DNA from 2 places in the Pelosinus sp. IPA-1 genome. Region 2 is predicted to be linked to the other one. Evidence: a T-box and tRNA genes for the amino acid it is inferred to sense, from the RefSeq annotation. Region 2 holds a T-box; the other holds one or more tRNA genes.
The links. The T-box of region 2 lies ahead of ileS (isoleucine--tRNA ligase). A T-box ahead of a tRNA ligase gene usually reads a tRNA of that ligase, here a tRNA-Ile.
Positions count from the first base shown of each region.

Region 1: it encodes a tRNA-Ile, which carries the amino acid that the T-box ahead of ileS (isoleucine--tRNA ligase) is inferred to sense. The anticodon was not compared.

Region 1 covers NZ_BSVC01000007.1:238,537-254,376, forward strand. The annotation lists gene recO (DNA repair protein RecO) at 1-72, shown strand, start outside; gene QSJ81_RS18175 (DUF4342 domain-containing protein) at 185-640, shown strand; gene glyQ (glycine--tRNA ligase subunit alpha) at 980-1,855, shown strand; gene glyS (glycine--tRNA ligase subunit beta) at 1,858-3,921, shown strand; gene QSJ81_RS18190 (pyruvate, water dikinase regulatory protein) at 4,173-5,000, shown strand; gene QSJ81_RS18195 (LptA/OstA family protein) at 5,039-5,515, opposite strand; gene QSJ81_RS18200 (deoxyguanosinetriphosphate triphosphohydrolase) at 5,721-6,716, shown strand; gene dnaG (DNA primase) at 7,214-9,025, shown strand; gene rpoD (RNA polymerase sigma factor RpoD) at 9,061-10,194, shown strand; tRNA gene QSJ81_RS18215 (tRNA-Asn) at 10,287-10,362, shown strand; tRNA gene QSJ81_RS18220 (tRNA-Ile) at 10,417-10,491, shown strand; tRNA gene QSJ81_RS18225 (tRNA-Glu) at 10,511-10,585, shown strand; tRNA gene QSJ81_RS18230 (tRNA-Val) at 10,590-10,665, shown strand; gene QSJ81_RS18235 (tRNA (adenine(22)-N(1))-methyltransferase) at 10,987-11,676, shown strand; gene QSJ81_RS18240 (Nif3-like dinuclear metal center hexameric protein) at 11,667-12,785, shown strand; RNA gene rnpB (RNase P RNA component class A) at 12,869-13,222, shown strand; gene trxA (thioredoxin) at 13,469-13,792, shown strand; gene QSJ81_RS18255 (twin-arginine translocase TatA/TatE family subunit) at 13,915-14,073, shown strand; gene nirJ2 (putative heme d1 biosynthesis radical SAM protein NirJ2) at 14,164-15,162, shown strand; gene QSJ81_RS18265 (hydrogenase small subunit) at 15,233-15,840, shown strand, end outside.
Region 2 covers NZ_BSVC01000004.1:482,032-497,871, forward strand. The annotation lists gene dapF (diaminopimelate epimerase) at 1-303, opposite strand, end outside; gene QSJ81_RS12185 (calcium-transporting P-type ATPase, PMR1-type) at 344-3,097, opposite strand; gene QSJ81_RS12190 (Rqc2 family fibronectin-binding protein) at 3,269-5,026, shown strand; gene pyrR (bifunctional pyr operon transcriptional regulator/uracil phosphoribosyltransferase PyrR) at 5,090-5,641, opposite strand; gene QSJ81_RS12200 (RluA family pseudouridine synthase) at 5,654-6,577, opposite strand; gene lspA (signal peptidase II) at 6,570-7,022, opposite strand; gene QSJ81_RS12210 (carboxymuconolactone decarboxylase family protein) at 7,186-7,545, opposite strand; gene fdxA (4Fe-4S ferredoxin) at 7,752-7,916, opposite strand; gene QSJ81_RS12220 (TVP38/TMEM64 family protein) at 8,042-8,746, opposite strand; gene QSJ81_RS12225 (TraR/DksA C4-type zinc finger protein) at 8,942-9,592, opposite strand; gene QSJ81_RS12230 (nitroreductase family protein) at 9,604-10,131, opposite strand; gene QSJ81_RS12235 (DUF5665 domain-containing protein) at 10,150-10,437, opposite strand; gene ileS (isoleucine--tRNA ligase) at 10,515-13,301, opposite strand; T-box leader at 13,338-13,554, opposite strand; gene QSJ81_RS12245 (DivIVA domain-containing protein) at 13,654-14,103, opposite strand; gene QSJ81_RS12250 (YlmH family RNA-binding protein) at 14,123-14,908, opposite strand; gene proC (pyrroline-5-carboxylate reductase) at 14,901-15,722, opposite strand; gene QSJ81_RS12260 (cell division protein SepF) at 15,746-15,840, opposite strand, start outside.

The sequences.
Region 1 (15,840 bases), on a different contig from region 2:
TGCTTGGACAAACCTTTAAAGTCTATGAACTTTATAAAACAAGTGTCCGGAGTAATGCAAAGCGGAACATGAGTAAAGCATTTTAAAAATTATGTGGACGGTAAGATAGAATTGGTGTTGTTTATCGAATAACTAGGATTGTAATGGGAGATAATAAGAAAAATGTGGATAGGAGGGTATAATAATGGAAGAAATAACATTGGAGAACATTGACATCCTACGGGAGCGTACTGGCATATCTTACAAAGAGGCGAAAGAGGCTTTGGAAAGAAATCAAGGGAATTTACTTGAGGCCTTAATTGAACTTGACGATAAGAAAAATACAAAATGGACAGACAGCTTTTCTGTGAATTCAAGCGATGTGATTGATAAGGTAAAAGAATTGCTTCATGAAGGCAATGTGAATAAGATCAGTATCAAGAGTGAGGGACGTACTGTTGTCGAAATTCCTGTAGCACTGGGGGCAATTGGTGCTGTAGTATTGCCACAGATTGCTGCACTTGGCGTATTAGTAGCAATGTTTAAGCGTTGTAGTATTGAAGTAGTTCGTAATGATGGCAGTACAACTGAGACAGAAGTTTCAGATGATAAAAGTGTAAATGAGCAAAAACAAAATCATCACAATAATAGTGGAATTTAGCTGCTATAAGCATTGACAAATAAAGTTAGGTTTGTTATGATTTTAACTAAATTACGGCAATGCGGGAAAATAGTAGCCTATAGTTATAGCGAGCTAGGGAGAGTGAAAGCCTAGCCATTTAAAAGGTGAAGGGCATTCCCAAGCTGCAAGAGGAAATTCTAAAATTGGATTAATAGATTCTTTTTAGGAGAGTAAAGCTTGCTATAGTATAAGGTGGATCATATATTATATGGTCAATCAGGGTGGAACCGCGGGATTAAACCTCTCGTCCCTGTAACGATATGTTACTGTGGATGAAGGGGTTTTTATTTTATTTAATATTGAGGGAGGCTATTATAATTGACTTTTCAAGAGATGATTTTAACACTTCAGAATTTCTGGGCTGAACAAAATTGCATTTTAATGCAACCTTATGACGTGGAGAAGGGGGCAGGTACCATGAACCCAGCTACCTTCCTTAGGGCTTTAGGCCCTGAGCCTTGGAATGTAGCTTATGTGGAGCCATCACGTCGTCCTGCTGATGGTCGCTATGGAGAAAATCCTAATCGTTTACTGCAACATCATCAATACCAGGTTATTATGAAACCTTCGCCAGCTAACATTCAAGAATTATATTTAGAGAGTTTAGTTCGTTTGGGGATTGATCCTAGCCAACATGATATTCGTTTTGTAGAAGATAACTGGGAATCTCCAACTCTTGGAGCTTGGGGACTTGGTTGGGAAGTATGGCTTGATGGTATGGAAATCACTCAGTTTACTTATTTTCAACAAGTCGGTAGTATTGATGTTAAACCTGTATCCGTAGAAATTACCTATGGTTTGGAGCGCTTGGCTATGTACATACAAGGGAAAGAAAACGTGTATGAATTAGAATGGGTAAATGGTGTTACTTATGGCGATGTATTTCACCGTAATGAAGTAGAGCAATCCCACTACAACTTTGAAATAGCCGATGTTAACTTATTATTCCAGCTTTTTGATATGTATGAAAAAGAAGCCATTCGTATTATTGAGTCTGGTTTTGTACTGCCAGCTTATGATTATGTGTTAAAATGCTCTCATACTTTTAATTTATTGGATGCTCGTGGTGCTATTAGTGTTAGCGAACGTACAGGTTTTATTGGAAGGGTACGTAATATGGCAAGGCTCTGTGCACAAGGGTATTTAGAACAGCGTGAAAAATTAGGTTTTCCGTTGCTCAAGGAGGTTAAATAATTATGGCAAAAGATTTATTATTCGAAATTGGTACAGAAGAAATTCCTGCCAGGTTTATGCCAGGGGCTTTGCGGCAATTAGAAAGTGTTACTAAAAGTAAATTAGATGAGCTCAGAATTGGGTATGGTGAAATTAAAGTTGTCGGTACACCTCGCCGCATGGCCTTGATTATACGTAATATGGTGGAGGAGCAGGCTGATAAAAATAGTGAAAATAAGGGTCCTTCTATAAAGATCGCCTTTGATAATAATGGTGCTCCTACAAAAGCTGCTCAAGGGTTTGCACGTGGGCAAGGGGTAGATGCAACTCAATTAGTTGTAAAAGATGGATATGTTTATGCTATGGTGCATGAAGTAGGCAAGCAAGTAAAAGAGTTACTACCAGCTATGTTAACTAGTATTATTGATAGCCTTAATTTTCCTAAAAATATGCGTTGGGCTAATCTAGATAAGAAATTTGTTCGCCCTATTCGTTGGATGGTGGCGCTTTTTGGTAATGAGGTTATTCCTTTTACCGTTGCAGAAGTATCCACAAGTAATGTTACTCGTGGGCATCGATTCTTAAGTAAAGGAGAAATAGTCATTCATTCTGTTGATGATTATTTTGAAGCATTACATAAAAACTATGTTATGGTTGATCAAGATGTACGTCGTAAGGTGATTCGTGAACAAGTGGAAAAAATTGCTCTTAATCAAGGCGGTACTGCTGCGATTGATGAAGATTTGCTAGAAGAAGTAGTATATCTTGTAGAATATCCGACAGCCCTGTACGGACAATTTGAAGATAAGTATTTGTCACTGCCTCCAGAGGCTGTAATTACTCCTATGCGTGAGCATCAACGTTATTTCCCTGTAATCTCCAAAGAAGGGAAACTTCTACCTGTATTTATTACTGTTCGTAATGGTGGATCTGAACATATTGATATTGTTCGTCATGGTAATGAGAGGGTGCTTAAAGCGAGGTTATCTGATGCTCAGTTCTTTTTTGAAGAAGACAAGAAAGTTAAATTAATTGATCGATTAGACAAACTAAAGACGATTGTTTTTCAAGAAGGCTTGGGCACAATCTATGATAAAACAATACGTGTTAGAGAGCTTTCGATTAATATTGCCGAATCAGTTGGGGCTACTGATGATTTGCATCCTATAATTGAAAGAGGTGCTACCTTAGCAAAGACGGATCTTGTTACGGGTATGGTTTGTGAGTTTACTGAATTACAAGGTACCATGGGACGAGAATATGCGTTATTAAATAAAGAGCAGCCAGAAGTGGCTCAGGCTATATTTGAACATTATTTACCGCGTTTTGCTGGCGATGTATTACCAGAGAGTGTTGCAGGACGAGTTATTAGTATTGCTGATAAGCTTGATAATATTGTGGCAACCTTTAGTCGAGGCTTAATACCAACAGGATCCCAAGATCCGTATGCCTTACGGCGTCAGGCACTAGGAATTGTTAACATCTTAATTGATGGCAAATATCATGTATCTTTACATGCTATGCTGGTTAAGGCAATGGATTTACTACGTATTAATGATGATAAACGACAAGCGGATTTGCTAGCTGAAATACAGGAGTTTTTCCGACTCAGGATTAAAAATGTTTTATCGGATGAAAATATTCGTTATGATCTGATTGATGCGGTTATGGCAGTCGGAGTGGATGATATTTATGATACTTGGCTAAGGGCTAAAGCGATGGCTACTGATGGTTGCAGCAGTGAAATGCAAAAAGCTGTACAGGCTTTTACCCGTGTTGGTAATTTAGCTAAAAATGCACCGGTTGAACTGATTGAAGAAAATCTATTTGTGGTTGACGAAGAACGTGCTTTATACCATGCATGCAAATTGGCTCGTCAAGAGGTTTGCAAAATGACAGAAGCGAAAGATTATGCTGGTGTTATTGGGATTATGATTAATATGACTCAGCCAATTGATGCTTTTTTTAGTGTGGTAATGGTCATGGTTGAAGATTTGCAAGTGCGAAATAATCGTTTAGCATTACTAAAAGCGATTATGGGGCTTAGTACAAAGATGGCAGATTTGAGTAAAATCGTTGCTTTATAATAAACGAGTGAAAATAAGCCTGTACATTTGTACAGGCTTATTTTGCTGTAATAATGGTTACTTTCTAGGTGCTCTCAAAGGTTTTAGAAAGAGGATTTTGTATGATTTTAGCGTATAATACACAATATAGTATTTGTCGAGCCATTATAGTTAGATACATATTGAGGTATATATATTGATATTAAATATAGCGAAAGTTGCAATAAATAGTTGTTGTATACAAGGAGGTAAGTGTCATAGCTAAACCATCTATAATTTATGCTTTATCTGATTCTATTGGAGAAACAGCGGAAATGATAGCTAGAGCAACGGCCAGTCAGTTTCAAGTTGGATCTTTTGAAATTATTCGTATTCCTTATATTAAAAGTACTGATCAAATTGAACGAATCCTTGAGGAAGCAGCAAATAATACAAGTGTTATTTGCCATACAATCGTAGGCCCTGAACTTAGGAAGGCGTTGCTGTCTCAAGCGAAGCGTCATGGTATTCCAACCATAGATATTATGGGACCTATGATAAATGCGGTGCAGCATGTGTCGGGGCTCCATCCTCAATTAAAGCCTGGGCTAATTCATACACTAGATCAAGCTTATTTTAAACGTGTTGCAGCGATTGAGTTTGCGGTAAAATATGATGATGGTAAAAATCCTTGTGGTATCTTAAAGGCAGATGTTGTATTGGTTGGAGTTTCACGCACGTCTAAGACTCCCCTTAGTATGTATCTAGCCCATAAGGAGCTAAAGGTGGCTAATGTACCAATGGTTCCTGAAGTAGCACCACCTAAAGAGCTATTTGAAATTCCTGCAGAGCGTATTGTAGGGCTAATTATCGATCCTATTAAGCTTAATAACATTCGTGCAGAAAGATTACGATCCATGGGACTCGATCCTGCGTCCTGTTATGCTGATTCCCAGCGAATCACAGAGGAAGTTGAATACGCTAAAAGTATCATGTATAAGTTGAAATGCCCGATTATTGATGTATCAAACAAGGCGATTGAAGAAACTGCAAATAAAATTATGGAACTTGTTTGCAAAAAAAAACAGTCAGCTGTCTATGGGAACGAATTCTGTTCATAAGTAAAAAAACTCCAGCAAAAGAGCTGGAGTTTTTTTACTTATAGAAAGGTATTTGTAGCTATATTATATCTTGCGGTATCCGTAGTCAGGAGGCTGTCATTTTGTCTAATTTGTACATTGCCGCTAAATACGGCATTTTTATCTCGCCAGTTATAGTCCACTTGATTGGCAGTAACCTTAAGATTTTCACGGGAGAACACCACATTTCCTTCGACGACAGCATGATCTTGACTGCCATATACATATACCTTATCAGCGGTAAAGGAGATGTCGTCTTGGCTAACTGTTATGCCACCAGTTCCCCAAACTTCTAAGGAAGCCATATTTACTTTAGCTTGACCAGCAGTAATAATACGGTTTTTTAGTTCTATGTAAACATTTCCGTTTAATACATATAAACCTGTATTAATATCAAAATATTGTTGGTCCGCTGTGATGGTTGGTTTGGCAGCTAAAGTAGTGCCTGCAAAAAGTAACATAAGGAGCAATGTGAGTAGGAAAACTTTAGTTTTCATAGTAACTTCCTTTCGTTTTTAGAATAGCTAGCAAGCTGAGAAATAGATCTTTTTTTATTATAACAGAAATGTAGAGAAAAATGGAGGGATAAATGGATGGTATGATGAAATGATTATAAGAATAAAATGGATAATGGAAGTAGGTCACAAGGAGAGAAGGTAGTATTCCATATAATAGATTATTTGTAAAATGGAGGGCGATATTATGAACATACGCGAACGTATTGAAGAGCAAGAACATAAGATGCTATCAGCTTTTGCAAGTAAGAGTAGGGATGCAATGAGAGAAAAAGAAGAAGAAGCTTGTGAATTTCGTACCGCTTTTCAACGTGATCGTGACCGAATTATTCATAGTAAGTCTTTTAGACGTTTAAAACATAAAACACAAGTATACATTTCTCCTGGCGATCATTATCGCATGCGCATGACTCATAGTTTAGAAGTATCACAAATATCTCGGACAATTGCCAGAGGGCTAATGCTGAATGAGGATTTAACAGAAGCAATTGCTTTAGGGCATGATGTAGGACATACCCCATTTGGACATGTTGGTGAGTACGCTCTACGTGATTTAATTGGACATTATAATCATAATGAACAAAGTTTAAGAGTTGTAGAGCATCTTGAACGTAGTGGAAAGGGGTTAAATTTAACACTGGAGGTAAAGGATGGAATTTTAAATCATACAGGTGCAAATAAACCATTTACCTTAGAAGGTAATATTGTCCGTATTGGCGATCGTATTGCTTATCTGTGCCATGATTATGACGATGGTATTCGTGCAGGTATGATTAAAGCTGTTGATTTACCGGAAAAGGTTGCTCACATATTAGGTACAAATCCTTCGAATATGATTACTGTTATGGTATCTGATATGATTAAGAATTCAGATGGCTATAATGAAATAAAATTGTCTGCAAAAGTTAAAAATGCAATGGAAGAATTTCGTGAGTTCATGTTTCAAAAAGTTTACCATTCTGCGGAGTTAGAATCTGATCGTAAGAAAGCAAAATATATCATTCATAAACTCTACGAGTACTTTACTCTTCACCCAGAAAATTTACCTCAGGAATTCTTAGAACGAGAAGAAAATTGGGGGCTAGAAGCAACCATTGTTGATTATATAGCTGGTTTGACGGATATATATGCTGTTCATTTATTTGAAGAATTATTTATACCTTCAAAATGGATTGCTCGGTAAATCGCATAATAAGATGAATCTAGTAATAGAAAGGTAATCGGCGGATAGTTCGATTACCTTTTATTTAAAAAAAACACATAAATTTTTAGAATGTAATGTGTCGAGGCATACTTTAAATTTATTATCAAATAATATAAGTGTTGTCAATAGGCAAAAGAGGATATTTATAAGTTATCTTGAATACTATTGTTTATGAAAGAATTTAATAAATAAATTGGTGGATTAAAAGCTAAGTAGAATCCGATTATCTCTAGTATAAGATAGTAAGTATAACTGTATATTTATATTCTAGAAGGATTATGGGAATTTATGTAGAAATAAATCACAAAATCAAAATTAGATTTTCTTTTAATTAGATTGGATATGCTATTATTAGCAGGAAAATGAGAAAAAATAGCGAAAATATGACAAATAGGTTAATAGTATGGATTTGCTGTAATGGTATCTAGTCGGAAGAAAAAGCCACAATTGCTATAGGGTAGGTTAAGGGTGAAGTTATGAAAGATGCGGTTTATGATGAGTTTATTGATAGATTACGTTCTGAAAGTGACATTGTAAGTATTCTATCAGATTATGTTCCTTTGAAAAAAAAAGGAAAAAATTATTGGGGCTGCTGTCCATTTCATCATGAGAATACTCCGTCATTTTCTGTAACACCTGAAAAAGGATTTTTTTATTGTTTCGGTTGTCAAAGCGGTGGTAATGTATTCAATTTTTTGATGAAAATTGAAAACGTTAGTTTCTTTGATGCGGTGAAAATGTTGGCTCAAAAAATGAATATTCCTTTGCCAGAAAAGAACAAAACACCACAAGAGCTGGCAAGGGAGCGGGAACATACTAAATTATACCGTGCTAATGAATTAGCTAGGGAGTTTTTTTATGCTTGTTTGACAAAGACAGTCTATGGGAAGCAAGCAAAAGAATATCTAGAATCCCGTGGAGTTACAAATGAAGTTATTGAAAGTTTTAAAATTGGTTTTGCTCCCCCAGCTTGGGATAAATTATTGCATGCCTTCTTAGAACGGGGTATAGAGCAGGATATTATGCTAAAAGCTGGTTTAATTGTGGAACGAAATTCTGGTGATGGTGTTTATGATCGGTTTCGTAATCGCATTATGTTTCCTATTTCTGATGTACGTGGTCGGGTAGTTGGTTTTGGTGGAAGAGTGATTGATGATAGCCAGCCTAAATATCTAAATTCACCAGAGACCCCTGTTTTTAACAAAAGATATATTTTGTTTGGTTTTCATGCTGCTCATAAGTTTATAAAAGAATCTGGGCAAGCCATCGTAGTAGAAGGCTATATGGATGCTATTACTGCCCATGCATATGGCATAAAAAATGTAGTAGCCTCATTAGGAACAGCTTTTTCTCCAGAACAAGCAAAGTTATTACTTCGCAATGCAAATGAAATATGTTTTGCTTATGATAGTGATACGGCTGGTCAAAATGCTACGGTCAGAGCTTTGACAATTCTGCGCAGTATGGGAGCAAATGTGAGAGTGGTATTAATCCCTGATGGAAAAGATCCCGATGAATTTATCCGTAAGCATGGTGCTAAAGCTTTTAAGACATTGATTAAGGAAGCTAATGATGTTTTGGAGTATCAAATCAAGCAGGCTTTTGATAATACAGATTATAGTAGTTTAGAAGGTAAAGTTGCCGTAGTAGCAAAAATAGTTCCAGTGTTAGCTTCGGCGGACAATGCTGTAGAGGTGAACACGCATATTGCGCGTATATCTCAGATGTTGGCAATTGACGAAAGTGCAATACGTAGTGAAGTTCGTAAATATTTGTTTCAAAATAAAAAGGATAAAAATGTAAATGTAGGAAAGAATATATCTAATATATTGGTTACGAGAAAACCATCGATTGCGATAGAGCAGGCCGAAAAACATCTTATTCGCTTGATGTGTGGAGATAGCTCCCTTATACCATATATTGAAAAAGAACTTTCTGTTACAGAAATACAGGGAGAGCACAGGCGTGAAATAATCGAATTAATATTTAAAGAGTATAATATGGGAAAAGATATTACGGATACTGCTTGGACGATGATGCTAAGTGAGACAGCAAATGCGGAATTATCCCATATTATGTTAATCGATATACAATACAATGATAGTGATAGTATAAAAATGGTTGATGATTGTATAAAAAATATGCGCCTAACAAACTTAAAGTTATTGTATGAACAGTCCCGATTAAGGGCTGATGAATTAGAACGTCTGGGGGATAGTGGTTTTCTGCAGGCATTAGCAGAAAGTCAACGAATAAAAGATGAAATTAATAAATTACATTGTGTTTAATCAAAAAAAAAACTACGCCTTGATTGGAGTGGCCAATGGAGGAGGGGAGTAAAATGACAGAAAAAAAGACAATTTCGAGTGAATATGTAACTAAATTAGTGAACAAAGGGAAAAAACAGGGTGGCGTGCTAACTTATAGTGAAATCATGGATACTCTCCAAAGTGAAGATTTATCTCCTGATGAAATTGAAGAGATATATGAGGTCTTTTCTAGTAAGGGAATTGAAATAGTTGATGAACTTCCGGATGATACTGAAAGAGCAGATGAGCCTGATGTTGTAGAGGTAGAAGAAGTAACTCCTGAAGAAGTTGATATTGATTTAACTATTCCAGAGGGGATTAGTATTGACGACCCCGTTCGCATGTATCTTAAGGAAATTGGAAGAGTACCTTTACTGACGGCTGACGAAGAAATTAAACTGGCACAGCGCATGGAGCAAGGTGATGAAGAAGCCAAAAGACGTTTGGCAGAAGCCAATTTGCGGCTTGTAGTTAGTATTGCTAAACGTTATGTTGGGCGTGGTATGTTATTTTTAGATTTAATTCAAGAAGGTAACCTTGGACTAATCAAAGCTGTTGAAAAATTTGATTATAATAAAGGTTACAAATTTAGTACGTATGCTACCTGGTGGATTCGTCAAGCAATTACTCGTGCAATAGCCGATCAGGCGCGGACGATTCGTATTCCTGTGCATATGGTAGAGACTATTAATAAATTGATTCGTGTATCTAGACAATTACTACAGGAATTAGGGCGTGAGCCTCAACCTGAAGAGATTGCAAAAGAGATGGATATTAGTGTTGAGCGTGTAAGAGAGATTATGAAAATTGCTCAAGAACCAGTATCTTTAGAAACGCCAATTGGTGAAGAAGAAGACTCTCATTTAGGAGATTTTATTGAGGATCAGGATGCACCAGCACCAGCTGAGGCAGCTTCTTTCATGCTTTTAAAGGAGCAGTTAGAAGAGGTATTAGAAACTCTTACTCCACGAGAAGAAAAGGTTCTTAGACTGCGATTTGGTTTAGATGATGGACGGGCTCGCACATTAGAAGAAGTAGGACAACACTTTGGTGTTACCCGTGAACGTATTCGACAAATTGAGGCGAAAGCCCTCAGAAAACTACGTCATCCTAGCCGTAGCAAAAAATTAAAAGACTTTTTAGAGTAAAAAACTAAAAAAAATATAAAAATCTTATAATATGAAAAAAAGTTGTTGACGTAATGTTGAAATTGTATTATAATTGTCAATGTTGACGACATTCCTTGATAGCTCAGTTGGTAGAGCAATCGGCTGTTAACCGATCGGTCGTAGGTTCGAGTCCTACTCAAGGAGCCATCTTATATGGATTACAAACAGGCTTTCCTTGGAAAACCTGTTTTAATATCTCTAGGGCCTATAGCTCAGCGGTAGAGCAGCCGGCTCATAACCGGCTGGTCCCTGGTTCGATCCCAGGTGGGCCCACCATTTTATATTACGCAATAAAGGCCCGTTGGTCAAGCGGTTAAGACACCGCCCTTTCACGGCGATAACGGGGGTTCGATTCCCCCACGGGTCACCATAATGGGCGATTAGCTCAGCTGGGAGAGCGCCTGCCTTACAAGCAGGATGTCGGCAGTTCGATCCTGTCATCGCCCACCATTTAAAAATGAAATGCAAAGCAGCATATGCTTTGCATTTTTTTACGGATTAGAGAACTTATTACAATTTTTTCGATTCTAAGTAAAGTAACTAAGGCTTTTGCCTGCAGCTTTATGACTTGGTACAAGCCAAGTCTTTTTTTATAAGTATGTGCTCCAACTACTAAGGAAGAATATTGTATTGCTGCACAAAGGGATTGACTGTCGTTTATGATCCTTTGTGTGCTTTTTTATTTTAGTCGTTGAAATGTTTGTTTATTGATTAGTTGTAAGTTATTTTTGTATAATAACAGAAAGAAAATAAAGGATGAGGTGTAATGCATTGAAGCTTGTTGGAAGATTAGCTGCGTTGGCGGAATTGGTGCCGGAGGGATCGCGTGTGGCAGATATTGGTACTGATCATGCTTATTTACCTATTGAATTAGTGCAAGGGCATATTGTTACTTCAGCAATAGCTGGTGACGTTCATCTGGGGCCTTGGAAGGCAGCAAAAGAACATGTAGATGCCCTCGGGCTTACGCACCGAATTTCTGTCCGTTTAGGTGATGGAATAACAGTGCTTTCTCCAGAAGAAGTGGATGTTGTTATTATTGCTGGTATGGGTGGTCAGACAATTATTGAGATACTAACAGGAAAGCCTGAAGTTACTAAGTCGCTTAAACGTTTAATTTTGCAGCCTATGGTGGCTGCGAATACTGTGAGACGTTGGTTAAATGAAAACCAATGGGATGTTGTTGACGAAAGATTGGTCCAAGAGGAAGGGCGATTGTACGAAATAGTTGTGGCCGAACCAGGGAGGGCAACTAGTTGTGAACCTATTATGTACGACATTGGGGAAAAACTGTGGAGAGATAAACCGGAACTTCTATCTGTACACATTGATCAACTCATTGCTCAGACTAAACGCGTCTTACAGGAGATGTCACTCAGTGATAATGCAAAAAAGAGCCAAAAGTATCATGAATATACCGAAAGATTACAACAATTGGAGGCTAAACGGCGATGTCTGTAAAATGTCAAGTAATTATGGATGCAATGGATAAGTTAGCGCCAAGGCATTTAGCTGAAAGTTGGGATAATGTAGGTTTATTAGTTGGGAGCCCATCCCAAACAATCCATAAGATACTAATTACCTTAGATGTTACGAAGGAGGTTGTAGAGCAAGCGATACTCGATAATGTAGATCTCATCATTGCTCATCACCCTCTTATATTCAAAAGCATTACATCAATACGAACAGATTTGCCGCAAGGGCAAGTTTTATCTAGTCTGATTAAGGCAAATATAGGGGTCTACGCAGCTCATACTAATCTTGATTCAGCGGAGGGGGGCGTTAATGATGCTTTAGCTGCCTGTTTAGGTTTGCAGGATATTGAACCCTTAGCAGTAAACTCCACTGAAAAGTTATGCAAATTAGTAGTGTTTGTGCCGCAAACTCATGTAGAAGTGGTGCGAGAAGCGTTAGCAGCGGCTGGGGCTGGGCATATTGGAAAATATAGTAACTGCACATTTTCGGCAAATGGTATAGGTACTTTTTTACCTTTAGAAGATGCAAAACCATTCATTGGTAATAATGGCAAGTTAGAATCTGTTGAAGAAAGCCGCATTGAAACAGTTATGCCCGAAAAAATTAGTCGTAGGGTAATTAAAGCGATGATTAAAGCCCATCCCTATGAGGAAGTTGCGTATGATTTATATCAACTAATGAATTCAGGTAAAGAATTTGGATTAGGTCGTATAGGTAAGCTCGAAATACCTATGTTGTTTTCAGATTTTGCGGATCGGGTGAAAAAATCATTAGGAGTAGATTCTGTAAATATAGCAGGAGCATGTGATAAGTTGATAAAGAAGGTAGCCGTATGTGGGGGTGCTGGTGCTGGGCTATTGCATAAAGCGGTATTTGCTGGAGCCGATGTATTAGTAACCGGAGATGTAAAATACCATGAAGCCCAGAATGCTATAGTAAGTGGTATTGGTATTGTTGATGCGGGCCATTTTGCCACGGAGCAACCTATATTGTCTCATGTAAAGGAATTTCTCACTTCCTGTGCCGATCAAGGTAAATGGTCGGTTATTGTCGAGGTTGATAAAATCAACAAAAATATTCTACAACGATATTAAAAAATAATTAACCGCAAAAATTCATTGACTTAACAAATAATTTATGATATGATATTATCTCAGTCGATATTGAAATGTTGTTGTGAGTAGGAAAGATGATCGCGGATGCCCATAAAGCATACGAGGAAAGTCCGAGCTCCATAGGGCAGGGTGCTGGATAACGTCCAGCGAGGGCGACCTTAGGGAAAGTGCCATAGAAATGTAAACCGCCAGCTTATGCTGGTAAGGATGGAACGGTGCGGTAAGAGCGCACCAGCAGTCAGGTGACTGGCTGGCTAGGTAAACCCCACCTGGAGCAAGACCGAATAGGGAAGGGATGAAGCTGCCCGCTGAACCTTCCGGGTTGCGTCGCTAGAGCTGTCAGGTAACTGCCAGACTAGATAGATGATCATCACCGCGTGAGCGGAACAGAACTCGGCTTATTGATCACTCACAGCCTTATGTAAATAAACCCTCTATATTCTTAGAATGTAGAGGGTTTTTGTCTTATGTCAGGAAAGCCTTATTGATTGAATTGATAATTGTTATTACATACTATAAATAGTAAAATGAGTTTAAATATCTACTAACTATTGACTTTTAATTAAATGTTTTCTAAAATGTAAATAAGCTAGCAAATAAGCATGATTTAAAATCTAAACAATAGTTAATAATAAGAATCATAAAAAGTAGGAGGTTTTATAATGAGCGTATTGAATATTGCCGATGAAAATGAATTTAAAGAAAAAATATCGCAGAAGGATAAACCTGTACTAGTGGATTTTTGGGCTTCCTGGTGTGGGCCATGTAAAATGGTTGCCCCTGAATTAGAAGCTGTAGGGCAAGAATATGAAGGAAAAGCAGTAGTTATGAAAGTAAATGTTGATGAGCAGCAACAACTTGCTAGTAACTATAATGTGATGGGAATCCCAACCTTATTATTATTTAAAGATGGTGTAGAGGTCGAGCGCATTGTAGGATATCGTCCACGTAAAGATTTAATGGATGCTATCGATAAGGTTATATAAAATTAATAAGGAAAGGCTTAGCCGTGGCTAAGCCTTTCCTTTAATGTTATTCTATATTTTAGAAATTTATATTGTCTAACGGCTATTAATTTGCGATAATATGAGTATAAAGGGGGTTGGTCATGTTTAATTTTAGTATGTCTGAATTAGTGGTTATTTTGGCAATTGCCTTAGTTGTATTTGGACCAGCTAAACTACCGGAGATTGGTAAGGCAATAGGTAAGGGAATTAGTAATTTCAAAACGGCTGTTACCAATGAGGACGATAATCGCAAATCCTAGGATAGGTCATTATTAACTAGAGAATGGAAGTCTGTTTTTTATAGCAAGTAATGTAGTAACTTAGATTAGCAAACCCGGAAGGAGTTCTATATGATCATTTCATGGAATACTACTCAGGCCTGTAATATTAGCTGTGTTCATTGTTATCGTGATGCAGGAACGAAAAGAACAGATGAATTAAGTACGGAAGAAGGTAAGAAATTATTAGACGAAATGGCTCGCGCTGGTTTTAAAATTATTATTTTAAGTGGCGGCGAACCATTAATGCGATCTGATATTTACGAATTAATTCGCTACGCTAAAAGTATTGGCCTAAGGCCTGTACTTGGTACGAATGGAATTCTAATTACTGAAGAAGTAGCTATTAAACTAAAAGAGGCTGGACTTGGAGCAGCGGGGATTAGTCTAGATAGCACTGATAAAAACATTCATGACAAGTTTCGGCAGTCGGAAGGTGCTTGGGATAAAACAATTGCTGCAATGATGGCTTGTAAGAAGGTGGGGCTTCCCTTTCAAATTCACACAACAATAACTACGTGGAATGAAAAGGAAGTTACTGATATTACTGATTTAGCGGTCAAAATAGGAGCTATGGCTCATCATATCTTTTTCTTAGTGCCCACAGGCAGGGGAAAAGATATTGAAGATACTACACTAAAAACAGAGCAATATGAAGCAGTGCTAACACGCATATTAGAGAAACAAAAAGAGGTACCAATTGAACTTAAACCTACCTGTGCGCCTCAATTTATGCGTATAGCTAAGGAACGTAATATACCAATGCGATTTACGCGTGGCTGTTTAGCGGGTACTGGTTATTGTGTAATTCTGCCAAACGGTGACGTACAAGCTTGTCCTTATTTGCCGATTAAGATCGGAAATGTTCGTGAAACTGATTTTGATATCCTTTGGCGAGATAGTGAAATGTTTAATAAATTACGGCACGAAACATTAAAAGGCGGCTGTGGAACTTGTGGCTATGATGGTATTTGTGGTGGCTGCCGGGCTCGCGCTTATTACTATTATGATGGAGATTATATGGCAGAAGAGCCATGGTGTAATCGTGGAGTTAGAGAAGTAAAAAAATAAGGCTCACTTTCTGCGTTCTTATGGACTTGGCATAAGCTAAGTCCTTTTGTAATAAGATGGGAGGTTAATTATGGATAATTTGGAGTCAATGTGGGATTTATTCCAAAAGAAAAATGTAAGTCGGCGTAGTTTTTTGAAAACCTGTGTCACAGTTACAGGAATTTTAGGATTATCGCCAATGATGATTTCAGAAGTGGTATCTGCAGCTGAGAAACAGCCCCTAGTGCCTGTCATTTGGCTACATGGACATGAGTGTACAGGGTGTGATGAGGCTTTTATTCGCTCACAGACACCTTTGGCCTCTGATGTCCTATTAAACATGATTTCCATGGAATATATGGACGTATTAGCTGCTGCTGCAGGTGAACCGTTAGAACAACACCTACAAGAAGTTATGAAGAAGTATAATGGAAAGTATTTACTTGCAATTGAAGGTGCAGTTCCATTAAATGATGATGGTACTTCTTGTATGGTAGGTGGTAAACCCTTTGTACATAATCTTAGAGAAGTAGCAAAAGGTGCTGCTGCAATCATTGAAGTTGGCTCTTGTGCGGCTTGGGGAGGAATTCAAGCTGCTAAACCAAACCCTACTAAATCTGTTTCCGTCAGTGATGTAATTAGTGGCAAGACAATTATAAAGGTACCAGGCTGTCCGCCGATCCCAGAAGTTATCACAGG
Region 2 (15,840 bases):
GGCTTTCGTTTCTAACGTAATTTTTTTCTTATCTGTTAGGCCGTGCTCAAACACATAACGAGCCATACACCGTGTGACATTACCACACATTTCAGCTTCACTACCGTCTGAATTGAAAATTCTCATTTTAAAGTCAGCTATTTCTGACTTTAATAATATAACTAATCCATCTGCTCCTATCCCAAAATGCCGGTCACAAACCTTAATCGCCATTTCTTCATAATTTTCAATACTTTCTTCCAATCCATTAACAATTACAAAATCATTTCCCAAACCATGCCATTTACTAAAATTAAACTTCATGTCCTATTCTCCTCATTTTAAACTTAAAATTTCAATTCTATTAATGCACCCGCCCCAAAACGGAACGAGGCACCCGCCTACGAAAAAATAGATGTTTAATCGCACCTATAATAAAAGTCCACCCAGAAATGCACAGCACTACTAACCAATCCGACAAACCAAGAGGAACCGTGGCAAAAATTTCCCTCATAAAGGGATGATACACAACTAACAATTGCATAAACACAGAACAGACCGTGGCAAAAATCAGATATTTATTTTTAAACATGCCAATTTCAAAGATACTAAACCTTTCGGACCGACAGTCAAAAACATGAAACATCTGACAAAAAACCAAAGTACAAAAGGCCATTGTTCTAGCCAGTGTTAAATCATTTTTTAAAAAATATACTCCTGCAAAAACCAATACTGTACTAATACCGATTTGAAAACCACGTGTAATGATTTTAAGGCTTAACCCACGAGAAAATACACTTTCTCGCGGCTGCCTTGGTGGCCTATTCATAATATCATGATTGTTAGGATCTACTCCTAAAGCCATAGCTGGTAGCCCATCAGTAACTAGATTAACCCATAAAATTTGTACGGGCAACAAGGGCAAAGGCAATCCAGCGAGTGTAGCAATAAACATGGTGAGCACTTCGCCTAAATTACAAGATAGCAAATACCGAATAAATTTTCGTATGTTATCATAAATACCTCGACCTTCTTCTACAGCAGCAACAATAGTAGCAAAATTATCATCCGCTAAAACCATCGCTGCTGCCTCTTTGGTAACATCAGTGCCTGTAAATCCCATCGCGATTCCAATGTCAGCTTCTTTGATAGCAGGTGCATCATTAACACCATCTCCAGTCATAGCTACAATATGTCCCTGACGTTTTAACGCTTTGACAATACGCAACTTATGAGTTGGAGATACACGAGCATATACGGTAACACTATTGATGATCTTAGCCAATTCGCCGTCATTTAATTCATCAAGTTCATTACCAGTAAGAGCTTGGTTTTTCTCTTCTTTAAACATTTGCAGTTCCTTAGCAATTGCTACTGCAGTATTACGATGATCTCCAGTAATCATAATCGTCTTTATTCCAGCTTGCCGACATAAAGCAATTGCAGGCTTTACTTCTTGTCTAGGCGGATCAATCATACCAATCAAACCAACAAAAACTAAATCCTTTTCCAACTCTTCGCTTACATGACTAGCCTCCATCTTTGTAATCTGTCGGTAAGCCACGGCCAATACCCTAAGAGCCTGATCTGTCATTTTTTCATTTTGTTCCAGAATATCGCTTTTTATAGCCGCAGAAAGCGGTGATTCGGTGCTATTATTCATATAATGTTGGCACATATCTAAAATAACATCCGGAGCACCTTTGACATAAATAACATTTTTGTTATTTTTCTCATAGAGAACCGACATTCGACAACGTTCTGATTCAAAAGGGATTTCAGCTAAACGTCGCTGATTTTTCTCCATTTCACTGCGCCAAATATCCGCCTTAGCTGCCGCAATCACTAACGCACCTTCTGTAGGATCCCCTTCAATAGACCACCCACTGGTAGTTGTACGTCGCCATAAACCACTTATTCCTATATTATTATGCTTTAAAATACTATTATTACATAATGCACCTATTTCTAAGCACTGTAGTAAACATTTATCCCTTTTAGGATCAAATTCCTGCTTATTGTATAAAAAATTCCCCTTTATTTCATAACCAGTGCCAGTTAGTTCATAATTTCGACCTACAACAAATACTTTTTGCACAGTCATAACATTTTGTGTAAGAGTACCCGTCTTATCAGAACAAATGACCGTAGTACAACCTAGTGTTTCAACTGCAGGTAACTTTCTTATTATCGCATTCCGTTTTATCATACGCTGTACACCTAATGCTAAAGCAACTGTAACAATGGCTGGTAGCCCTTCTGGAATCGCAGCCACCGCTAAGCTAATACCTGCCATACACATTAAAAAAAGCGGTTCTCCTTTAAGTACGCCAGTTACAACAACGATCACACAAATGATTAAACATCCCCACACCAGCCATCGTCCTAAAGATTCTAACCTCAGTTCAAGAGGTGTACTTTCAGGCTTCACATCCTGAATCATATCTGCAATACGACCAACTTCTGTGGCCATCCCAGTAGCACAAACTACCGCCTTACCTCGCCCCTTAATAATGCTTGTTCCAGCGTACACCATATTCTTACGATCACCAAGGGAACTAGTTTCCCCAATTTGTTTATCCGCTACCTTTCTAACAGCTAATGATTCACCTGTTAATGTAGCTTCGTCCACTTCCATATTGTGTACATCAATTAATCTAGCATCAGCAGCAATTTTATCGCCTGATTCTAAGACCATAATATCTCCTGGAACCATCTCACGGGCCGCTATTTGCTGTAAAATACCGTTACGAATAACATGACTCATCGGTGCAACCATCGTTCGTAACGCATCCATAGATTTCTCAGCACGATGTTCTTGAATAAATCCTAATATAGCATTGATTAGCACAATAGACAAAATAGTTGCTGCATCAGCATATTCCCCTAAAAATGCTGAAATCAAAGTGGCAGCTAGTAAAACCAAAACCATAAAATCCTGGAATTGAGCAAAAAATCGTTTCCACCAAGCGGGTTTTTGTTTTTCCACCAATTCATTATATCCAAATTCAGCTATTCTACTTTTCACTTCACTAGAAGATAACCCTTCTTCTTGATCCGTTCTCCAAAAATCGATTATCTCTTGCGCTGTACGTGTATACCACTTGTCAGTATCCACTATGCCACCTCACTTACCATGTGTTTTTTTATTCATGTTATTCCAAACAGCCTCTAATTAGACCTAAATTGACCGAGGAAACGCAAAATGGTATACTAGTGAAAATTATACTAAAGGTACATAGAGAAACCTATACCTATCTCAAAATCAATATATTAATGGAGGAAAGGCATGAGTCTTGATGGAGTATCCTTATCAGCTTTACTTGCTGAATTAAATACAAAACTTACAGGCGGAAGAATTGATAAAGTTTTTCAGTCCGATAAATATACATTAATATTATGGATAAGACAATCGAATGAAAACTTACGCCTACTAATTTCAGTTAATCCAAAGCATCCTCGCATTCATCTAACTGAAGGCACTTTGGAAAATCCCGCTACACCTCCGGCCTTTTGCATGTTATTACGAAAACATTTAGAAGGTGGGCGCATTGCTAGCATTCTTCAGCACAGTCTCGATAGAATCGCTTTAATGTCTATCGATTTCCGTAATGAAGATGGTACGATTATAACTAAATGTCTTATCTCTGAGTTAATGGGCAAACATAGCAATATTATCCTCACACAAGATCAGGTTATTATTGATGCTATTAAAAGAGTTGGTCTAAGTATCAGTCGTACCCGACAGGTTTTACCTCGAATGGAATATACCTACCCACCCGGTCAAATGTGCCTAAATTTTTTTGAGACTCCTATACCTGTTTTTTTTAATACGCTTAAGACGCTCCAAACAACTCCTGTCACCAAAGCCATTATTCAAACAGGTATTGGTATCGGACCTATAACGGCCAAAGAAATAGTTTGGCGAGCTGGGCTACCTGCTGACATTCTAGTTGAAGCCTTAGATAATTCTGATATTATCGCTTTACAAGAAGCAACCGAGAGTATTATTACTCATTTAAACTCAAAAGAAATAGAACCTACAGTGATTGTTAATGCCGAAAATCAACTAGTTGGTATTGCATCTTTCAACTTAGAACATTTAATACAAAAAAATACGAAACATCATTTTTTCACCATGAGTGAGGCTGTTGAATTCATAGATAGTCTTTCAGGGAAAAAAAAGCTTCCTGAACAAACTATTTTATTCAAGATTGTCACAGAAGAGAGCAACCGCTTACAACGAAAAAAGATAATTCTTACTAAAGAATTATCTGATGCGACGTCTGCGGATTCCTTTCGAAAATTTGCTGATATTATTATGGCGAATCTTTATTCAATACCTGAAGATCAGAATATGATCTCCTTACCCGACTTATATCACGATTCCCCTGAAGATAATCAAATAAGTATAGTTATTGACACCAAACTTTCCCCATTAGAAAATGCCCAATCTTATTATTCAAAATATAATAAATTAAAGAGGGCGCAGGAATTACTCAAAGAGCAGCTCTTCCAATGCATACACGAAACATCCTATCTAGATAGCATTTTAGTTGCCCTTGAACATGCTACAAACAGTTCTGAGCTTGCCGATATTCGCGAAGAATTGATTAATAGCGGTTATCTTAAAAAGGCTGGCAAACGCCGCATGCCAATTCCTGCTTCCAAGCCACTAACAATCACCACTCAGGATGGCCTAACCATTTTAGTTGGAAAAAATAATCGTCAAAATGACATTGTAACATTTAAACAAGCACAGCATAATGATATATGGTTTCATACAAAAGACATCCCAGGGTCCCATGTTATTTTACGCTCCGGCAGCCAAACCCCATCATTACAGTCGATTCAATTAGCAGCACATTTGGCTGCCTATTATAGCAAAGCCAGTCAATCATCTAATGTGCCAGTGGATTATACACAACGTCGTTATGTAAAAAAACCCTCCGGTGCGAAACCTGGTTTTGTTATTTATGATCACCAAAGTACTATATATGTAACACCAGATGAAAACCTGGTTAATTCCGTATTAAAAAAGTCCTAAGCAAACAATTTATAGAAAAAGACATTTCCTATCCCTACTACTGTGGAAAGGAAATGTCTTTTTTTATTCTACAATTTCTTTAATTACTACTTTATCCGCTTGATCAACAGGCATCAACTGGACACCCACTACTTCTTTACTGGAAGTAGGCACGTTCTTCCCTACATAATCCGCCCGAATTGGCAGTTCACGATGACCACGATCTACTAACACTGCTAGTTGTATAACCTTTGGCCTTCCAATATCAATAATCGCGTCGAGAGCAGCCCGCACAGTTCGTCCCGTATATAATACATCATCAATTAACACAATTGTTTTTCCACTAATATCAACAGGAATCTGCGTTTGATGTACGATAGGCTGATAACTAAGAGTAGACAAGTCATCCCGATATAAGGTTATGTCTAAAATCCCTACTGGTAATTCTACTCCTTCGATTCTTGCTATTTCAATTGCTAATCTTTCTGCCAGAGGTACGCCACGAGTTCTAATTCCTACTAGTACTAAATCTTTTATCCCTTTATTGTTTTCAATAATTTCATGGGCAATACGAATGAGCCCCCGCCTGATGGCTTGTTCATCCATGATGACGGTCTTTTCTACTAAATTAACCATAAAAAGCCCTCCCTAATTATGTATTTTCCGTAACTCTCTTAAGATTAGTTCCATATCCTCAGGCAAGTTCGCCGTAAATATCATATTTTCCTCAGTAACAGGATGAACAATCTTTAACTCAGCTGAATGCAACGCTTGCCCTATAATAGAAAATTGTCTTCGATCAGGTCCATATTTGGGGTCACCAACTACTGGATGCCCAATGTAAGCCATATGCACCCTAATTTGATGCGTACGTCCCGTAAGTAACTTGCATTCTACCAGGGTGTATGCCCCAAACCGCTCTATCACACGAAATTTTGTTGTTGCTTCTTTGCTATTTACAAACGTTACCGCCATCCTCTTACGATCTGTAGGATGACGACCAATAGGTGCTTTAATAACGCCCTGCTCTTCCTTAATATTACCATGCACGATAGCTAAATAACGCCGACTTGCTGAACGTTCCTTAATTTGTTTTGCTAAACTTATATGTGCTCTATCACTTTTCGCAACTACCATAACTCCTGAAGTGTCTTTATCTAAACGATGAACTATCCCTGGACGGGCAACCCCATTTATCCCTGATAAATCTTCGCAATGCTCTAATAAAGCATTCACTAAAGTCCCACTATAATTCCCTACAGCTGGATGCACTACCATGCCGCGGGATTTATTAACAATAATAATATCTTCATCTTCATACAAAACTTCAAGCGGAATTCCTTCAGGAATTAGCTCTAGGGGTTTTATTCCAGGCACGGCAACCTCAACATCGTCTAAATATTGCACCTTATAATTAGACTTTACTAATTTTCCATTTACAGTAACATCACCATTAACAATCAATCGCTGCACTGTAGATCGAGATACATCACTCATGTACTTAGTTAAAAGCACATCCAAACGTTCGCCAATTTCAGCCTCATTCACCTTATAATGATTTAAATCAGTCATTGATTTCATCCTCTTTATATAAATATATCATAGTAAAAATAATGCAGCCAACACCACATACAATGGCTGTATCGGCAATGTTAAATACTGGCCAAATCCGAAAATCAAAAAAATCAACTACATAACCTGTTTTTATGCGATCAATAACGTTCCCAATTGCCCCTCCTACTAGTAAACCTATGCCAAAACGTAATAATCCATATTGCTTGGGAATACGGGGGTAAAAATAAATTGCTGCCCCTACCAGGCTTACCGCCACAAATAAAAAAAATAGGGTTTGATGCTCAAACAAACCAAAAGCAGCACCTGGGTTCAAGACATAAGTAATATGAAAGATGTCCTGAATGACAGGAATAGACATACCAGGTAACATATGTGCTAGGATGTAATTTTTTGAAAATTGATCAATTAATATAACAAACAGTACTACTAATAATATTGGCACAATTTTATCTCCTATCCAAAAATATATACTTTTATCAAAAAATACTTGTCTTTTTCCTAACTACTTTACATTCTGAATAAAGTTCATATTATATATAATAAACAAAAATTGGTTAAACGTAAAGTTTTATACTAAATTATCCTTTACATCTAACCAACTTCTCTTATGCTTTTTCAATTTTGTCCAGAAATTTCAGTAAAGGAACAATTTTAACAATGAGAGGAGCACCTCGCATCCAAACTTGTTGCCGAAAGACCTCCACAATCTCTTCTTTCGTTGCACCATTACGTACCGCTTTTAATAACTCTAATTTAGCGCGCGTATCATCTTCACTATATACAGCAGTAGCTAAGGCCATTAAATATCGATATTTAATGGGAATAACACCTTCACCCCATATTAAATGGTGATATTGGCTAATAAGCTCCCCCATGTCTTCCCCTAGTTCATTAGCCCCTACATTACAAGGCGGAAAAAAACCAAATTGTTCTTTAAATATCTGCCTAATTTCTTCTGCTTCCATTTTGTCATCTCCCTATTCTTTCGCAAAAACATTACTATCTCTAAACTTATGATCTTATTATATTCTATAAATTATCCAAACACTGTGATTTATATCATAAAAAAGACTTAGCTTATGCCAAGTCCTATTTAAATTCATCTTCAGTTGATTATGAAAAATAAGCAAAAAAGAAAAGCCCAGAAGTCTGGGCTTTTCTTATATTACAATTATTCTGGGCTGATTGCTCCTACTGGACATGTTGCTGCACATGAACCACAATCAATACACTTTTCATCAATAACATATTGTGCTTCGCCTTCAGAAATAGCTTCTACTGGACAAACAGCAGCACAAGCGCCACATGAAATACATTCGCTACTAATTTTATACATGAAAATCACCTCCTATGTAGATAACTGTATACTATTATACTATAGACTAGCAATAAATCACATAACTAATATCATTTTCTTATGTTTTTTTTTACATTATGCTTAATTTTTAACAAACTTTCAACTCATTCTTCTTTTTGAAAAATTATTTTCTCTATCTCTTTTCGATAATGAAACAAAATAGCACTAATAACCACTAACAGGGAAGTTATTAAAATAGTTATGCTTATATTACGTGTAAGATTTTGACCAATGAAAGAATATAGAATAATTGCAGGAGCTTGCCCAATTGCGGTTGCAATTACAAATCTGCAAAATGAAAGTGTTGTTAATCCAACCCCATAACTCACCACCTTAAATGGAATAATCGGCGTTAAGCGAGTAATAAATACAGCCCAAATACCATGCTTGCGCAGATAGAGATCTATCATTTTTAAGTACTTACCCGTAATAAACTTTTCAACTACCGGACGGCCATACCATCTTGCTATAGCAAAATCCAGACTAGCTCCTAGTAATGCGCCAACCCAAGAATATATTGCCCCAAAAACCCATCCAAAAATCCAAGCATTTGCAATCGTAATAACTAAACCCGGAACAAAGGGCATTAAAGATTGTAATGTCATAAGCATAATGCTACAAATTGGTGCCCACACACCATAATCAAGAATAAATTGACGTAAGCCATCAAGATTACGACGCTTTAAGTAGGTAACTCCATTTTCAAAGAATTCTCGTATGCCAGGTATATAAAAGTAAACAATAGCAGCAACGACCAAGACTCCAACCCGGTACAAAATAGCGTTTGTTCCCATCATTGGTCTTGCCATAAATAGAACCTCCCAGCCTGCATCTACCAACAATACCTAGGATTAATTTAATCTTTCTTTATAGTATCTTATGCTTACATATAAACAATTCCTGCTAATAATTAAAAACTGAGCTTAAGTTAAGCCCAGTTTTTAATTATTAAATATGACTTAGTACTTTTAGAAAACATTATTATATTCTATTTCTAACTATTTCTAACTATTTTTATCTTTATTATGTTCTAGTATATTCTCTTTTACAGGAATAGCATCTGTGAGATCAACAATTCCTTCATGTTCATCACTAGCGGGAAATAGATCATTATAATCAGTTGAACCAGGGATATCTTGTGGAGAATCGGAGCTACCATAACGTAATACTGCTTGCAAGGCATCTTCACCATCAAAACCTACAAATTCATTCTTGTCATCATCTAAAAAAGTTCGTTTGAATGGAGGCGTGAGAAGTTGCTCTTCGATTGGCCTGCGCGACAAGTCTAAACTATCATCTTCTCCTTGGCATTCTACGCACTCATTTGCCCAAGGAATTACCTCTAATCTAGAAATAGGTATCTTATTTCCACATTTACTACAATATTCGTAGGTCCCTTTTTTTATTTTTTCAAGAGCATTTTCTATTCTTTCTAATAAAACATGAGCATTGTCCCGCAATGCGAGATCTTTGCTGCGCTCAAATAATTCACCACTAATATCAGCGGGATGGTTATCATATACAGATAATTCACCAATAGAATCCGATAAACTGTTTCCTAGTCCGTTTTTTTCCAAGCGGGCAATCTGTTCAACTAACCCCCTTTTTTCCATATTTAAGTTCTTCATCAGCTCTTTACTTTTCTCAGCGTCCAAAATACCCTCTCCTAATGAATAAACTTTGCTACTTCTTGTACTCTTAATCTTTCTTTAGCAGGCGTATGCACTTCATTACTATATCCCAGACAAATAATTGCGACTGCTCTAAGCCTAGGAGGAGCTTCTACAGCTTTTTGTACTTGAACCTCGTCGAAAGCTCCTATCCAGCATGTAGCAAGTCCTAGGCCATGAGCTGCTAATATCATATTTTCCGCTGCGACTGCAGTATCCTGTAAACAATATAATTGAGCTCCACGTTCTCCATATTTTTCATTAGAGCGTGCTGGGTCTGCTAATATCACAATACTAACTGGCGACTCTTCTACCTGATTTTGTCCAAAACAAGCTTTTGCTACCTTTTGTTTTACTTCTTGATTCTTAACTACATAAAAATACCAGGGTTGTAAATTACCAGCACTAGGAGCCCAACAACCTGCTTCTAAAATTCGTGTTAATGTAGGTTCTAGTATTTCTTGTTGTGTAAAATTTCGAACACTATGACTTTCCCTCATACAATCAAATACATCTTTTGTCATATTCGTCACTCCTCAATTTCAAAACTTATTATTTTTAACCTCTACAATATGAACGATTTCAGCAACAAAATCTCCAATCCCCGGTATATTTAACAAGATAATTTGATGCAATAAATTTAATACTAGAGCAAAAATAACAGTAGCTCCAATCGCTATCCCTAGCCCCCTTGCTAGTCCAGCAATTAGGTTTATTAAAATAAGCTTACCTGGACGTTCTAATAGTTCCATATATTCAGCAATACGTAATGACTCTAAATGACGTACTAACTTTTCTAATTGTTTATGAACTACATCCTTTTTTTCCACAAAACATTCCTCCATTTATATCATCTCCATAAGATAAAAAAAAAACCGGAATAAAAATTCCGGTTTTCAAATTACAATTATAATTTTTCAACTACTGAACTACAGCGTTTGCATAATGTTTTATGTTCTTGCATGTTGCCTACAGTATCACTATAAATCCAGCAACGTTCGCATTTTTCGCCTTCCGCTTGTGATACGTCTATTGCCAAAGCCATATCTTCTACTTGGTAAGCGTTTTCTGGAGCCTTACTCCTATCTTCTACAACTACTACCTTTGACACAATTAGAATATTGGCCCACTCTTCACTCATAGCAGATAACTGAGTAAAGACCTGGCCATCGGCATAAACAACAACTACCGCATCTAGAGAATGTCCGATTACCTTATTGCGGCGAGCCGTTTCTAATGCTTTTGTAATCTCGCTACGCATTGCCAAAATAGAAGTCCACTTAGCTTCTAGTTCCGCGTTTAAATATTCACTACGAGCAATTGGCCAATTTGCTAATTGTACGCTTTCCGGCATATTTTGTTCTTTATGCATATGTTGCCAAACTTCTTCTGAGGTAAATGTAAGAACTGGGGAAACGAGACGAACCAAAGTACTCAGTATTTCATACATAACAGTTTGTGCTGCACGTCTTTCTTCTGAAGCAGGTAGAGCTGTGTACACCCGATCCTTTAAAATATCCAAGTAGATTGAACTTAAGTCTACAGTACAAAAGTTATGTATCGTATGATAAATTAAATGAAATTCGTAATCTTCATAGGCTTTCGTAACTTTTTCACGAACTTGCTCTAATCTTAAAAGAGCCCAACGGTCAATCTCTAACAATTTTTCATAACTAACTTTGTCAGTGTCAGGATTAAAGTCATGAATACTACCTAGAATATAGCGGAAAGTATTACGAATTTTACGATATACTTCTGATAATTGTTTTAAAATATCATTGGAAACACGAACATCAGCTTGATAATCCGCAGAAGCTACCCATAAACGCAAAATATCTGCACCGTATTTTTTGATAACATCTTGTGGGAAAATAACGTTACCCACTGACTTAGACATTTTACGTCCATCACCATCTACCACAAAACCATGAGTTAGGACAGCTTTATAGGGAGCAGTTCCCTTAGTTGCTACGGAAGTTAGTAAAGAAGATTGGAACCAGCCTCGATGTTGATCACTACCTTCTAGATATAAATCAGCAGGCCAAGCAAGTTCACTCTGCTGCTCTAGTACAGACGCATGACTTGAGCCACTATCAAACCAAACATCCATAATGTCTGTTTCCTTACGGAAAGAATCGTGGCCACAGTGAGAGCAGGTAAATCCAGCTGGTAAAATTTCCGTTGCTGTTTTCGCCCACCAAGCATCTGATCCTTCTATACGAAACAAATCTTTTACGGCAGTAATTGTCGTATCATTGATTACATGTTCGTTGCACTTTGCACAATAAAAAATTGGTATTGGTACTCCCCACACTCTTTGACGTGAGATACACCAATCGTGACGGTCTGCGACCATATTATGAATACGATCTTCTCCCCAAGTTGGAACCCATTTCACTTCTTTTATTGCCTGCAAGGCGTCCTCTCTAAAACCATCTACAGATGCAAACCATTGTTCTGTTGCCCGATAAATTACTGGGTTTTTACAACGCCAGCAATGTGCATATTGATGCTTCACTTTGCCTTTACCAAGCAGCATGCCACGTGCAGCTAATTCCTTAATCACTGGAACATCCGCATCATGAATTAACATCCCTTCAAAAATGCCACCTTCAGCCGTAAAGCGTCCTGCATGATCCACAGGATTGATAACTGGCAGTCCATATCTAATACCCGTCTCAAAGTCGTCTGGGCCATGTCCTGGAGCTGTATGTACACACCCCGTACCTTGTTCAAGGGTAACATAATCAGCTAAAACAACAACTGATTGACGTTCGATAAATGGATGGGTAAAAATTACGCCCTCAAGAGCAGCACCCTTCATGGTTGATAATATTGTGTAATCTTCCAACTTATTATCTTTGGCTACTGTTTCGATTAATTCAACTGCCAATAGATATATTTCCCCTTGACATTCTACCCAAGCATACTCAAGTTCGGGGTGAACAGCAATCCCAACATTAGCAGGCATGGTCCAAGGAGTAGTTGTCCAAATTACGCCATATACATTATCAGCACTTACTCCTACAGGTAATGTACCTTTACTATCCACTAATGGAAATTTAACATATATAGTATGAGATTTTTTTTCGGCATATTCAATTTCAGCTTCTGCTAATGCAGTCTCACAGGAGGTACACCAGTACACTGACTTTAAACCTTTATAAATGTGACCTTTTTTGGCCATTTGTCCAAATACTTCGATTTGCTTTGCTTCATAAGCAGGCCGTAATGTTACATAAGGATTTTCCCAATCCGCACCAATGCCCAGACGTTTAAAATCCTTACGTTGTGTGTCAACAAATTTCAAGGCGTACTCTTTACATTCACGACGTAAGTCTAATGGCTTTAATTCGTGTCGATTGAGTCCCAATATTTTTATAGCAGCATGCTCAATAGGTAAACCATGAGTATCCCAACCAGGTACATAAGGAGTATTGTAACCACATAATGATTTGTATTTTAGAATCATGTCCTTTAAAATCTTGTTTAAGGCATGACCAATGTGAATATCCCCATTTGCATAGGGTGGTCCATCATGTAAAATAAATTTAGGTTTTTCGTTCTGAGTTGTACGTTTCTCATAAATTTTTTGTTGCTGCCAATAATCTAGTAATTCCGGTTCCCTCTCAGGTAAGTTACCTCGCATTGGAAAATCCGTTTGCGGCAAATTAAGAGTTTTACTATAATCCAAAATAACACCTCCAAAAAAATAAAACCTCTTCATCCCTAAAGGGACGAGAGGTTGTTTCCCGTGATACCACCCTAATGACTGCTTACGCAGCCACTCAAAAACGAAATAACGCTCGTCAAACGGCAAAACTTAATTAAGTTTCAGTTTGCAGTTCAGGAGTGATATTCACTATGATTGATTTATTAGGCTCACACTCTTCCTAACTCGCTGCAAAATCACATATCCCAGCTACTGTCTCCATCATTACTTGTATAACTATGTACATATTATAACGGATTTTATTATACCGAATTTAATTCTCCGAGTCAAATTTTTCTTGCCTTTTAATTCAAAAAATAGTTAAAACATGCAACTATTCATCCTCATTAGGCTCACCGAGTATTTCCAACTGGGCCTGTACTAATGTTCGCATACGAACACGATATACATCAACTTGCTTCTTTAGATCCTGATATTCATCAGCCATGCGCCTTACTTTATTAGAGGCTTCTTCTGCTAGTTTTTGCGCGTTAATTTCAGCCTCTTTCAACATCAGTTCTGTCGTTTTCTTTGCATTAAGTTTAACTTCTTCTGCAGTTTCTTGTGCAATGATCAATGTATTATGCAAAGTAGTCTCCATATGCTGAAACTGCTCTAATTTACCTGTAAGTCTATCAATACTTTCTTTTAATTCAATGTTTTCTCGATATAGCTGTTCATAGTCTTTTATTACGCGATCAAGGAACTCATCTACATCATCTTCATTATACCCTCGGAAGCTTCTTTTAAACTCTTTATTATGAATATCTAATGGGGTTAACATATATTATACCTCCACCTATCTATATAAATCGTTTTAACAAAATACTGATTCGCCCTTTTTTAGTTTGACCTAACACTTCACTAACTTCAACACGCCCGCGACCACGCATAGAAATAATATCTTTTTCTTTAATATTTTGGGCACTATTTTTGCTTTCCTGCCAATTAACTTTTAATTTACCTACTGCAATCTCGTCAGCCATCCTGCTACGAGAAGTCCCAAAGCCTGCTGCTGCAATAACATCAAGCCTAAGAGAAGCTACTGTTGTCTTAATTTCTTTCATTTTTTCTTCTTTTGGAACAATAGCAGATAGTTCTAGCTGAGAAACTACTATAGGTGCTGCACCAATCTTATTAAAGTTTTGCATAATAAAATTTAACAAGGAAGCATCTGCAAGGATTTGGCAACCTTGTCCGCACATTATGATGTCACCAAGTATTTCCCGTTTAATACCAAGACCCATTAATGCTCCCAGTACATCTCGATGAGTAATTTCATAATATCTTTCATCCCATTTTGCCGCTAAGACTTCTAGCCCAAAGTCAGGATTTCCTCGAAATTCTTCATTAACAAAAACAGCTTTTACTCGTTCTGCCCCATTATAACCTCCACTTGATAAAAGTTCTAACCGATCATAATGAGCAGCGATTGATTCCGCTATACTATAACCAAATGGATCAAGGAACTCGGTAACCTTATATCTTCGATTACGCAATGCGGCTTCAGCCAAATCAAGTAGTCTAGCAGCTAAATCACCGTCGCCACTAGCTTGATAATATCGTAGGATTTTTTCCCGTTCATTCATGCTTTTTTTTCCCCATATCTTGTGATCGTTTTGTAGCTGCTTGTACTGCATCAATTAAGGCTGCCCTCACACCATGTTGTTCCAAAGAATGAACTCCCGCAATGGCGGTACCACCTGGTGAAGTCACCATATCCCTAAGTTTAGCAGGATGTTCACCTGTTTCAAGAACCATTTTGGCAGCTCCTAATAAAGTCTGTGCTGCCATAATTAACGCATTATTCCGCGTCAAGCCAACTCTTACACCGGCATCTGTTAAGGCATCAATCATAACAAAAGCATAAGCCGGCCCACTACCCGATAAGCCAGTTACTGCATCCATAGCATTTTCATCCATAATAATAGCTCTACCAACAGCTGCAAAAATAGTCAATATTAACTGACCATTTTCTTCGCCGGCATATTGCCCCAAGGCAAGAACCGACATACCTTCTCCTACTGCGACTGGAGTATTTGGCATAACTCTAATAATAGGAATTCGCGCTAATTTCGCTTCCAATAACCCAATCGTAATTCCTGCAGCAACGGATACTACTAGTGTTGATGGCAGGAGAAAAGGTGCAATGGCATCTAAAACACTATTTATAATCTGAGGTTTTACTGTTAAGAACAATATATTTGAGGTTTTTATGATTTCCTGGATATTTAAGGTTGTATTAATACCAAATCGATCCGCCATATGATCTAAGCGACCTCGTGTAACGTCATTCGCAGTAATTTGACTTGGCATCACTAATCCAGCTTTTAATATTCCATCAATCAATGATTCAGCAATCGCTCCGCTGCCAATGAATCCAATCTTTTTATCTTGCAACATCTTCAATCCCCCATTTAAAAAACCTATTTATTCCATGGCAAAAATTCTTTATCGCTACCTTCTTCATGAGGGCTATAAGTAACATCCACGTTATTAGGAGCACATAAAAAGATATTAT